One region of the Arsenophonus nasoniae genome, then DNA from elsewhere that is predicted to be linked to it. Evidence: riboswitches for the same ligand, from Rfam matches in the RefSeq annotation. Region 1 holds a riboswitch; the other holds the start of a gene.
What was found. A riboswitch is a leader RNA that binds a small molecule or an ion and turns the genes downstream of it on or off. The one in region 1 is predicted to bind magnesium.
Positions count from the first base shown of each region.

Region 2: another riboswitch for magnesium. It lies ahead of ArsFIN_RS02350 (magnesium transporter); the one in region 1 lies ahead of ArsFIN_RS15075 (magnesium transporter).

Region 1 covers NZ_CP038613.1:2,984,237-2,989,710, reverse strand. The annotation lists partial or broken gene ArsFIN_RS15095 (IS91 family transposase) at 1-1,073, opposite strand, end outside; gene ArsFIN_RS15090 (hypothetical protein) at 1,083-1,541, opposite strand; gene ArsFIN_RS15085 (YceI family protein) at 1,681-2,259, shown strand; gene ArsFIN_RS15080 (DUF6694 family lipoprotein) at 2,557-2,904, shown strand; M-box (ykoK) riboswitch at 3,076-3,248, shown strand; gene ArsFIN_RS15075 (magnesium transporter) at 3,321-4,385, shown strand; gene ArsFIN_RS15070 (SprT family zinc-dependent metalloprotease) at 4,412-4,918, opposite strand; gene metK (methionine adenosyltransferase) at 5,102-5,474, opposite strand, start outside.
Region 2 covers NZ_CP038613.1:499,683-505,156, reverse strand. The annotation lists gene fruA (PTS fructose transporter subunit IIBC) at 1-1,667, shown strand, start outside; gene ArsFIN_RS02355 (DedA family protein) at 2,095-2,619, shown strand; M-box (ykoK) riboswitch at 2,886-3,055, shown strand; gene ArsFIN_RS02350 (magnesium transporter) at 3,188-4,126, shown strand; gene ArsFIN_RS02345 (MFS transporter) at 4,501-5,474, shown strand, end outside.

The DNA of each region.
Region 1 (5,474 bases):
GGTACGCAGAAATCCTTTCATCAGCACAGAAAAACCTGGGTTCTCCGGTTTTTTACGTGCCGTCATCTCAAGTGCCTTATACACTTTCGGCAATAGTTTTCCCCGTTTACGATTCGACAAAAAACCAGAGTAACGCACCATTTTAAAATGCCTGGCCGGAATATGGCTTATATAGCGTCTAATCATCTCTTCCTGCGGCAGAGTCTGCTGCCGATGCTGGCCAGTTCGGTGGTCATGGTAGTGATGAACAACGGCACCCCTCGGTAATGCCGCAGTTTTGACGCAGATACCGGTGGGCGTTTAAGGTAGCGACCGAGGTACTTAACACTATGCCATGCCCCTTTCGTTTTTTTAGCAAAGTGCACTTTCCAATAACGTCCGTACTGCGCCCTCAAGTAACGCCGCCAATGTTTTTTGTCACGGATATGGCCAAGACCGGGAAGAAGGCCAGGGTTAATTAAATCATAACTGTGACGCAGTAGTCGGATAACAGCCCCTCGCCAGATTTCTTCGACATCCTTTTTTTTGAAAAACAGCTTTCGCCATACACTATGTTTACTATCCAAACCCCCTCGAGTGACGGAAACATGAACATGCGGATGTTGATTGAGTTGCCGGCCATAAGTATGCAAGGCACAGAAAATACCAATTTCGATACCCTGTTTGCGAGCCAACTGCAGCATAGCTCGAGTGGCTGCCCGAAACAGAGCATTAAGTAGCGGCCAGTTATTGTTAAAAAAAGGCCAAAGGAGATGTGGCATGGTGAAAGTAATGTGTTGCCAGTCGCAGTCGGGTAAAATATGAACCTGCTGTGCTAACCACTGCTCGGTGGCTTTAAAGCCACATGAACTGCAGGCTTTTGACTTACAGCTTTGGCAGAAAAAACGGCTGTGAGAACAATCAGACGAAGCGCAACAATAGCGCCGGACACCCATGGCACAAGTGCCGCAGGCAAGCATGCGCTCCACAGATAAACTCGTCCACGAACTAACGCTATCGCCGTATTTTTCGAGGAATTTATTCCAACCGTCATCAATGGTGAAAAGTAGTTTAGCAGGACGAGGGATATACATCTGACTCAATTACCTTATGGGCATCTTGCCAAAGAAACAGAAATTGTCAGATTCGTCAGCCCAGTTATCGGTGTGTTTATCCCAGGGTTCAAAGGAAACAGGGATTATTCCTAGCTCCGTATAGGTGATGAATTCATCGGCAGGCAGACTTTCAGTTATTCCCCCCTCAGTGTAGTCGTATCCAGCGTCATCAGCTTGGTCTTGGCGTTGTTCAAAACCCCTGATAATCGTGACTAGCGGCGGGTAATACTGCGTGTCGAGAAAAAATTGGGGGCCGAGTCGGACGCAGTGGCGTATGGCTTCTTTTAGGGTGTCATAAAAAAATTCAGGCGGTCTGTCATCATCATTTTCGGGTGGGAGAGAGATCATAAAACGTTTCGGATAAACAGGCGCTGTGGCACGTGAAGTGACGGGCAGCCTGCCTGATTTAACCGGTTTACGCTTTCTGGGAGATTTATTGCGAGCCATCGAGATGAATCCCTGAAAAAAATTAACCTACTGCAGAGTATAAAACAGTACTCAACTCATTAACATCCCCGAAGCAGCACCGCTGCGCCGCTCACGCGTAGCGTGCTACGTTCAAGAAACTAACTTATTGGAGATAGTTATGTTGAAAAAAATTTTTTTAACGCTAGTCACCACAATTTTGCTATTGAGCATTAATTCAGCAATAGCCGCAAATTATAAAATTGATAATGAAGGTCAACATGCTTTTATTCAGTTTCGCATCCAACATTTAGGTTACAGTTGGGTTTATGGTAGTTTTAAGAATTTTACCGGTAGTTTCACCTTTGATGAAAAAAATCCACAAAATGATCAAGTCAAGGTGGTGATCAATACTGCAAGCATTGATACTAATCATGCAGAACGCGATAAACATTTGCGTAGTGCCGATTTTTTTAATGTAAAAAAATATCCTGAGGCAACTTTTATTTCCACTAAGGTCAGTCAAGTCAAGGGTGCTTATCATATAGAGGGGCAATTGACGTTAAATGGGGTAACAAAACCATTAGTACTTAATGCTATCTTAATCGGAAAAGGTGACGATCCATGGGGGGGCTATCGTGTAGGTTTTGAGGCAACTGGAAAAATTAAATTGAAAGATTTTAATTTTCAAAAAGATCTCGGGCCTAAATCGCAAGAAGCTGAACTTATTATTTCTCTTGAAGGTGTTAAATTACCATAAAATAAAAGTAATATCGAAAGAGCCTGTATTGGCTCTTTCAATTATTTTGAAAAAATAACAGTATATTAAATAAACTATTTTAATTTATGGCTATTTAATGAATAGTAACTTGATTGTATTTAAATTTTATTTTTACTCTGTAACAACTAATAAGCAATAAGGTATTGCTGTTAATTTTCACCAGCAATATGAAAATTTTTTTTACAATTATTCTCTTTAAATTTTCATTATACTCAAGTTTATTGGTTTTAATTTTGCTATGCTGATAATTAAAAACAGAGAGAAGGGCGTTATATAATGAGATTTAATCTATTAATTTTCTTCATCAGTTTTTTGTTGCTGGGTTGTGAACAACAATTAAAACTAAATGGCAAAAATAAGCAATTATTACGTTCTTCTATTGCTGAAGTACGAGATTCTCTCTCTTTTGAAAAACAGCAGCAATTTGATGAAGCTATTGATATTACTATGTTTAATAGTATTAATTTTGATGAATATCGTCAACTTGGTGAAAGAGCTGCTTCAAGAGCATTGGAAAAACGGATTTGCCGCACCTTAGATGGTAAAACAGCAGAACAAGTTATTAATGAAGCAAAAAAGATAAAAATAGATCGTCTGGCGTTTGATGAACATTTGCTTTTTTAATTAAATAACTTACGATTTTAAATATATTTTCGTTTATTAATTTAGCTGATCGATTCTATTATTTATCAACTTAAACAAAAACTAAACCATAAGTAACACTATAATTGGAAAAGTTATTTAGCTTCATTATAATCTGCCCGAGTTAATATTAATTTTAATATTAAGCACGGTGCAGTATCTCGTTAGGCGAGGCTCCTATACAAACATAGGTTGCTGATCTGACGACGTCGAGAGACGCCCAAGATCAGGACAGGATATATCGAGTCAAGGTGTATCCCCATGTAACTTCCTGCTGGTTGCAGGATACGTTGTATAGTGCTAAAACTGAGACGTTGAGATAGCTTAATATTCTCGCATCTGGTTTTGCCCCTATTTGAGAACTGTTTGCAGTTTATAACAGTGATAGGGTTTCGAAAATGAAGTTAACATCCCTACAAAAAACGGCACCCAGTGTGGTGTGTCCGGCAAATAGTCATGCAGAAAATTTCAATGAGCAGCAGCATAATAATTTTGATGAAGTAAAAGTTAGTGCTTATATGAGTCAATCCTATATCGCTGTTTCTATGAATGATTCTGTTGCTGCTATTAAAAATAATCTGGCTAATATACTTACCGGCGATCAGATCCCGACTTATCTTTATGTTATTGATAAAGATAAATATCTAAATGGTCTGTTATTGATGAAAACATTATTAACCTCATCGGATGAACTACTAGTCTCAGATATTATGCGACGTGATTTCTTTTCTGTTTCACCAGAACAATCACGTGAAGAGGTTTTTGCTCTACTTAATCATTGTGATGTTGATTCTATTCCGGTTGTGGAGTTTTCTAAACTAAAAGGGGTATTGCGCGCGCAAGATATCGCTGAATTAATTGAGGATGAGAACACCCAAGATGCCCACCTGCAAGGAGCAACTCTACCTTTAGAAGTGCCTTATATGTCAACCAGCCCAATAACATTATGGCGTAAACGCGTTGTTTGGTTATTGATGTTATTTGTGGCTGAAGCTTATACTGGTACAGTATTGAAAGCTTTTTCCGATCAGCTGGAATCGGCTATTTCATTAGCTTTTTTTATTCCCTTATTAATTGGCACTGGTGGCAATAGTGGTACTCAAATAACTTCTACTTTAGTTAGGGCAATGGCGCTAGGAGAAGTGAGTTTACGTAATCTAGGTGCAGTGCTTAAAAAAGAGATATCTACGTCCTTTTTAGTGGCATTAACGATAGGTTGTGTTGGCATATTTCGTGCTTGGATCCTGGATGTTGGCTATCAAGTTACCCTTGTTGTTGGTTTGACTATGATGGCAATTACTGTATGGAGTGCGATCGTTTCTTCTATTATTCCAATGGTACTAAAACGATTGAATATTGATCCTGCTATTGTTTCTGCGCCTTTTATTGCTACTTTTATAGATGGCACAGGATTAATTATTTACTTTGAAATTGCGAAGTTGATTATGACTGATTTAGCTTGATCAATCAGGGAGAGTGAATTGCTCTCCTATTGATTTTGCCAAACGAGATATTGACCACATTTTTTGCAAATATACTCCCCTTTACCGTGTTGGATTTTGTTGTGCCGGCGTAGGGTTAATTGATGTGATAGGTCGCACTGGCAATGGTAATGAAAGATCTGCTTACGAATAGAGGTTAAAGCAAACTGATGTGTTGTCTGCGGTAGAACTTCCAGGATCACGGCCATCATCCATTTCCATTCTTTACCATGCGGGGCTGTTTTACCAAAACAGTGATAAACCAATAAGTGGGCTAACTCATGGGGAATAACTTGATTGATAAAAATCTCACCATTTTCAATCAGTAAAATCGGGTTAAGCCGAATTTCCCATGCTTGTAGATGGGCACTACCGGCAATGGTTCCTCGCTGTCGGTAATTGATCAATGGTTCTGTAAAGGTTTTTTCCAATTTAGTACTCGCTGTAGCCAGTTTGTTGCGCAATACTCGCATGACAATCTGTTGTAAAGCGATCGGTACTCGCTGTGATTTCATATTATTAACATAGTTAAATGGACAAAGAGTCAGCTCAGAATAAAAGAAATTAATTTATTATGGTCTTTATTAAATAAGTATTGGAAAAATTCAATAACCAATTGTTATTTTTATCTAGATCTAAAACAGCAAAAGGGAGAGTTATCTAACTGTCCCTTTGCTGTTTTAACAAGATAAAATCGACTACTCGTTAGTTAAACCTGCGGCTGCACGAAGTTCAGCAACTTTATCTGTTTTTTCCCATGGAAATTGAGAACGGCCAAAATGTCCATATGCTGCGGTTTGACGGTAAATAGGTTGTAATAAATTGAGCATTTTCACTAGACCATAGGGACGTAGATCAAAAATTTCATGTACTAAATGAACAAGCGTGTCATTGGCTATTTTTTCTGTACCGAAAGTTTCGATCATGATGGATGTTGGTTCAGCGATACCAATTGCATAAGAAATTTGAATTTCACAGCGATCAGCCAGTCCTGCGGCAACAATATTCTTTGCTACATAGCGCGCTGCATAGGCAGCAGAACGATCGACTTTAGAGGGATCTTTACCAGAA
Region 2 (5,474 bases), 1.4 Mb from region 1:
AAATGCCACCAAGAACCTATCTTGCTAAGCAAATATTATGTCAACAGATACAGCATCAATCTTTAAAATTAACGGATAATATTGCGGCAGCTGAATTGATTATTGTTATTGGTGAAAATATAGCAGATGAACACCAATTGACCGGTAAAAAAGTTTTCTTTACCGATGAAACACAGATAATACCTGCGCCAGAAAAAACTCTCTCTATGGCCGAAAATAAAGCGATTATTGTGGACAACGCTAATTTTATTAAGCCGAAGATCGCCAAAAAACAGCGTGTTTTAGCCGTGACCGCTTGTCCTACTGGTGTGGCACATACTTTTATGGCAGCAGAAGCTTTAGAAATTGAAGCTAAAAAACGAAGCTGGCAAATCAAAGTAGAAACGCGTGGTTCGGTGGGAACAGGCAATGAAATTACCTTAGAAGAGATCAATGATGCCGATTTTATTATTGCTGCCACTGATATAGAAGTTGATTTAGCGAAATTTGCCGGTAAACGGATTTACCACACCTCAACAAGCGCCGCCTTAAAAAGAACCGCGCAAGAGATGGATAATGCATTAGCTAAAGCTGAATATTATCAACCTAACAAAATAAAAAATAGCTCAGACAACTTAACTAAGAAAACAACAACTCAGGGCCTCTATCGTCATCTACTTACTGGTGTTTCTTACATGTTACCGATGGTAGTAGCCGGCGGCCTTTGTATCGCCCTCTCTTTTATGTTTGGTTTAGATGCAGCCGAGCAACCAGGCACATTAGCTGCAGCATTAATGCAAATTGGTAAACACTCTGCTTTAGCGCTCATGGTACCCATTTTATCTGGTTATATAGCTTACTCAATTGCTGACAGAACCGGCTTAACACCTGGATTAGTTGGTGGCATGCTAGCGGTTAGCACCAATGCCGGTTTTCTTGGTGGTATTATTGCTGGTTTTATGGCTGGCTATGTCGCCAAATTGCTCAATCAATACTTTCCATTACCTAAAAGTATGGAGTCCCTAAAACCTATCTTAATAGTGCCATTATGCGCCACATTAATTACTGGCTTAGTTATGATCTATATTATCGGTAATCCTGTTTCCTGGATAATGACCTCCCTTACAGAATGGCTAACCAATATTGGCACAACTAATGCCGTTATCTTAGGTATTATTTTAGGTGCAATGATGTGTACAGATATGGGAGGACCCGTTAACAAAGCCTCTTATGCGTTTGGTGTTGCTTTATTAAGTGCCCAAACTTATGGTCCTATGGCAGCCATTATGGCAGCGGGCATGGTACCCCCTTTAGCCATGGGACTTGCGACATTGTTTGCTCGTAACAAGTTTTCAACTAATGAACGTGAAGGCGGTAAAGCAGCGTTCATATTAGGTCTATGTTTTATTTCTGAAGGCGCCATTCCCTTTGCTGCCCGTGATCCGATGCGGGTATTACCCATCTGTATGCTTGGCGGAGCCATTACTGGTGCATTATCGATGTATTTTCATGTCACACTAATGGCACCTCATGGTGGACTATTTGTTATGTTGATTCCTGGAGCGGTACAACCGATTATTGCTTATCTGCTAGCGATTATGTGTGGAACTTTAATTAGTGCAATATTATATGCCTATTTAAAAAGAGCCGAAGTAGAAACTTCATTGAATAAAAAAATACTTAACTAATTATTTTGTCATTAACAAAAATGTATTGTTAATGACAAAAATAATCAGTAATCGATTTACAAACCTAAGCAGAGAGTATGGTAAAATCGAACTGATACACTAAGATTTGATGCCAATTAAAATTCACGCTTGCTTAAATAACTGTTCTGCTTGCTAGCTAAATAAAGATATTATTTATTTAATATATCGTTAACTAAAGCAATTGACCATTTCCCCAGCCATTAACTAACATATGCCTATCTTGGGCAAAATTTTTATTTACTCATAAACTACTGAATTTAAATTTAGTAAAGTTAATCCTGTTATAACAACAATTGAATAACTTTAATTTACGCTAATATAGATAGATTATATTATTATAATATTTTTTATTTTGTCAGAAATAACTCACTAAAGAGAAAATAACACAATGAAAACAGAAGAATTTATGACATATCTAAATGCATTTTGGTCAGAGATTAATTTACATCCAATATGGTTATTTACCATATTATTTAGCATCGCAATTAGCAAATCTACGGTTGTTTTATCTTCTTTTCTACCACCTGCATCCGTTATGTTATTAACGGGTATTACTGCCAGTTTGCCAAAACTAAATATTAGTTTAGTTTGGTTGGCGATTACTTTAGGTGCAACCATTGGTTCAATAATTTCCTACTATTTGGGTAATCAAATAACCCGTAGAAAATTATTTAGTCGTTTTTTTAGTCGTTATCAATCAACTATTGATAATGCCCATAACAAATTACAAAACCAAGGGATAACTGTGTTATTTACCTCTCGTTTTATTGCGGTATTAAGATACATGATCCCATTAGTTGCCGGCATGTTATTAATGAACCGAACTAAGGTCTATAGCGTCTGCTTATTATCAGCTGCTATTTGGGCAGCTGTATTTATTTTAATTGTTAAAGGCGCATTTTCAATTATCGCACCAGAAGCATTTATGTAATATAAATGGCGTTATTTAAAATAGTAAAAACAAAAAGTTAAGAACTTTTAAAATATTTCGATTAAAACCATCTAATTTTTATCTATTCATATTTCAAACAAGCATTTCTTTTACTTTATAATAAAATAAAGACAATATTTTCTTATTTTTGACTGTTAAAATTTGACTTTCTTAAATCTTAACTAAACAACTTCAAGAAAAAATTGTAATCAAAATAAGTAAATTTATAATCGCTGGCGTTCAACACTGTTGACGTGAAATACAATAAACGATCTCGTTATGGCGAGGCTACCTAACAAACAAAAGTTACTGCCGTACTTGCATGGAGACAGGCTTGTATTGGTAAAACAGGTATGATCGAATCAAGGTCTTACAAAAGTAACTTTCCGCTTGGAATACGTTGTTAGAAGCTAAAACCTAAACGTTGGGATCTACTTCCCACGTTAGTTCGCCCCGGTGAGAGATTTTAACACCTATAGGGGACTTTTATATGGCTTTACCTATCCAACAAAATACATTTAAACCTCGCTATCATGTTGACCAGGCAAACCCAACTGCCGCTTCATATATGACACAGAATTATATGACTTTACCAGAACATATTTCTGTTGCTGAAGCAAAAAAAGTTTTTCTGGAAAAACTTGAAGAAAATAGTATCACTAATCAAATTTTCATTACGACGAATGAAATATTAATCGGTATTTTATCAGTAAAATCGCTATTAAAGCACTCTACTGATAGTGATAGCATCAACCAACTGATGAAACCCAATTTTTTCTTTGTTGCCCCAGATGTTAAACGCACTGAATTAGCAAAATCATTGCATGACTGTGGTTTTGATCTGGTGCCAGTATTAGATAAAGGGGTATTAGTTGGTGCCCTTAGCGAACGAGAAATTGATCGTATATTGGAAGATGATGCAACCGAAGATGCTCAACTACAAGGTGGTAGTTTACCGTTAGATAAACCTTATCTTCAAACGAGTCCTTTTGCCCTGTGGAAAAAACGCAGTGTATGGTTACTTTTACTGTTTATTGCGGAAGCCTATACCAGCACGGTCATTAAATCATTTGAAGAGCAATTAGAGGCGGTCATTGCTTTAGCCTTCTTTATTCCACTTTTAGTGGGAACAGGCGGTAACAGTGGTACTCAGATTACGTCAACGATTGTGCGCTCAATGGCGATTGGAGAACTTTCCATCAGTCATTTATGGCTGATCTTGCGTAAAGAGATGTCAACTGCAGTGTTAATCGCCATCACTTTAGGGGCAGCGGGGATATTACGTGCCAGCTTTATGAATATTGGTTGGGATATTTGTATCGTTGTCAGTCTGTCACTGATCTGTATTACTCTATGGTCAGCCATTGTCTCCTCGGTCATTCCTCTACTACTTAAAAGGTATGGCATTGATCCGGCGGTAGTTTCAGCGCCATTTATCACAACGCTAGTTGATGGTACGGGTCTGATTATTTATTTCGAAATTGCCAAAGTTATTCTTAATATATAACAAACCACAGGCTCGGTCAGTTACCGAGCCTTTACGATTATTAAAGTCTGCCGATTAAAATTACCCTAAAAAATAAAGTCCAGTTATTCGCTAGCTTATTCCCGCATTGTGATTGCTTTTTTAAGCTATCGCTTTCTATTCATCAATATGCCACTAATTTAAAACGCTCATGCTGTAACGTAGATGCATTTTAATTTACTAGATTTGTATGATTTTAATCAAATACGATTTAAAAACCAACAAACCGGATAAAACTAAATTAAAGCTCAACAAAAAATAGAAAAGTTTGCTAGTTAGCAGCAACTCCGTTTGAATATCGATCCTGAAATTTTCCTGCATGCTTGAAATAAAATTTTCTATTAAGGGAAATATTTATGAAAAAAATTAACAGACAAACGCTGTCTTTCTTTACTTTTGGCTTAGCATTACTCACTATGATGGGTATTTTAGGGGTTGATACTTATTTGCCCTCGATTCCTGATATCGCAAAAGAATTTAATAAAAGTCTCTCATCAACCCAGCTTTCAATTATGGTTTATACCTTGGCAATCGGCTTAGGGCAATTAATCTTTGGTCCGCTTTCCGATGCCATCGGTCGCCGCAAAATTATGCTAACAGGTGCAACTATCTATGCAGCAGCAACATTCATGTTAACACAAACTGAAAGTTTACCAGCTTTCCTTGTTATTCGTGTTATTCAAGGATTAAGCATTTCAATCACCCTAGTCACCTCAGTCAGCGCGGTACGTGACGTTTCGCGAGGAACTATTGCCGCTTTACTCTATAGCATCATCATTACGATTGAAGGCTTTGTCCCGATTGCGTCACCATTAATTGGCGGTTTTATCAATGATTTATGGGGATGGCGCAGTATATTCGGTTTAATTTTTATCTACGTCTTGATTACCATTGTCTATGTCTTTTTTTCTTTTCCTGAAACGTTAACCGTAAAAAAACGGACAACTTTTTCTTGGCGCAAAACCAGCAATATATATCAACATATTGCCTGCCAACCTAAATTCTATTTCCCCTGTTTATCACTTGGTTTATCTTTTTCATTAATTTATTGTTATGTAACCGCGGCGCCATTTATTTTTATGATCAAATTTGGTGCTAGCGCCTCAATATTCGGTATCTACTCGGCTATTATCGGGCTTTTTTTATTGGCAGGCGCATTTTTATCCAGCAAATTGCTACGGAAATTTAGTGCCACAAAAATTTTATCCATTTGGCTAAGATCACTGCAAATATTAATAATTTTATTTATTCCTATATTTATCTACCAAAATAATACCATCACTTTCTTTGCATTCTTTGCCATCATTATGTTTACTGGTGGATTATTCGA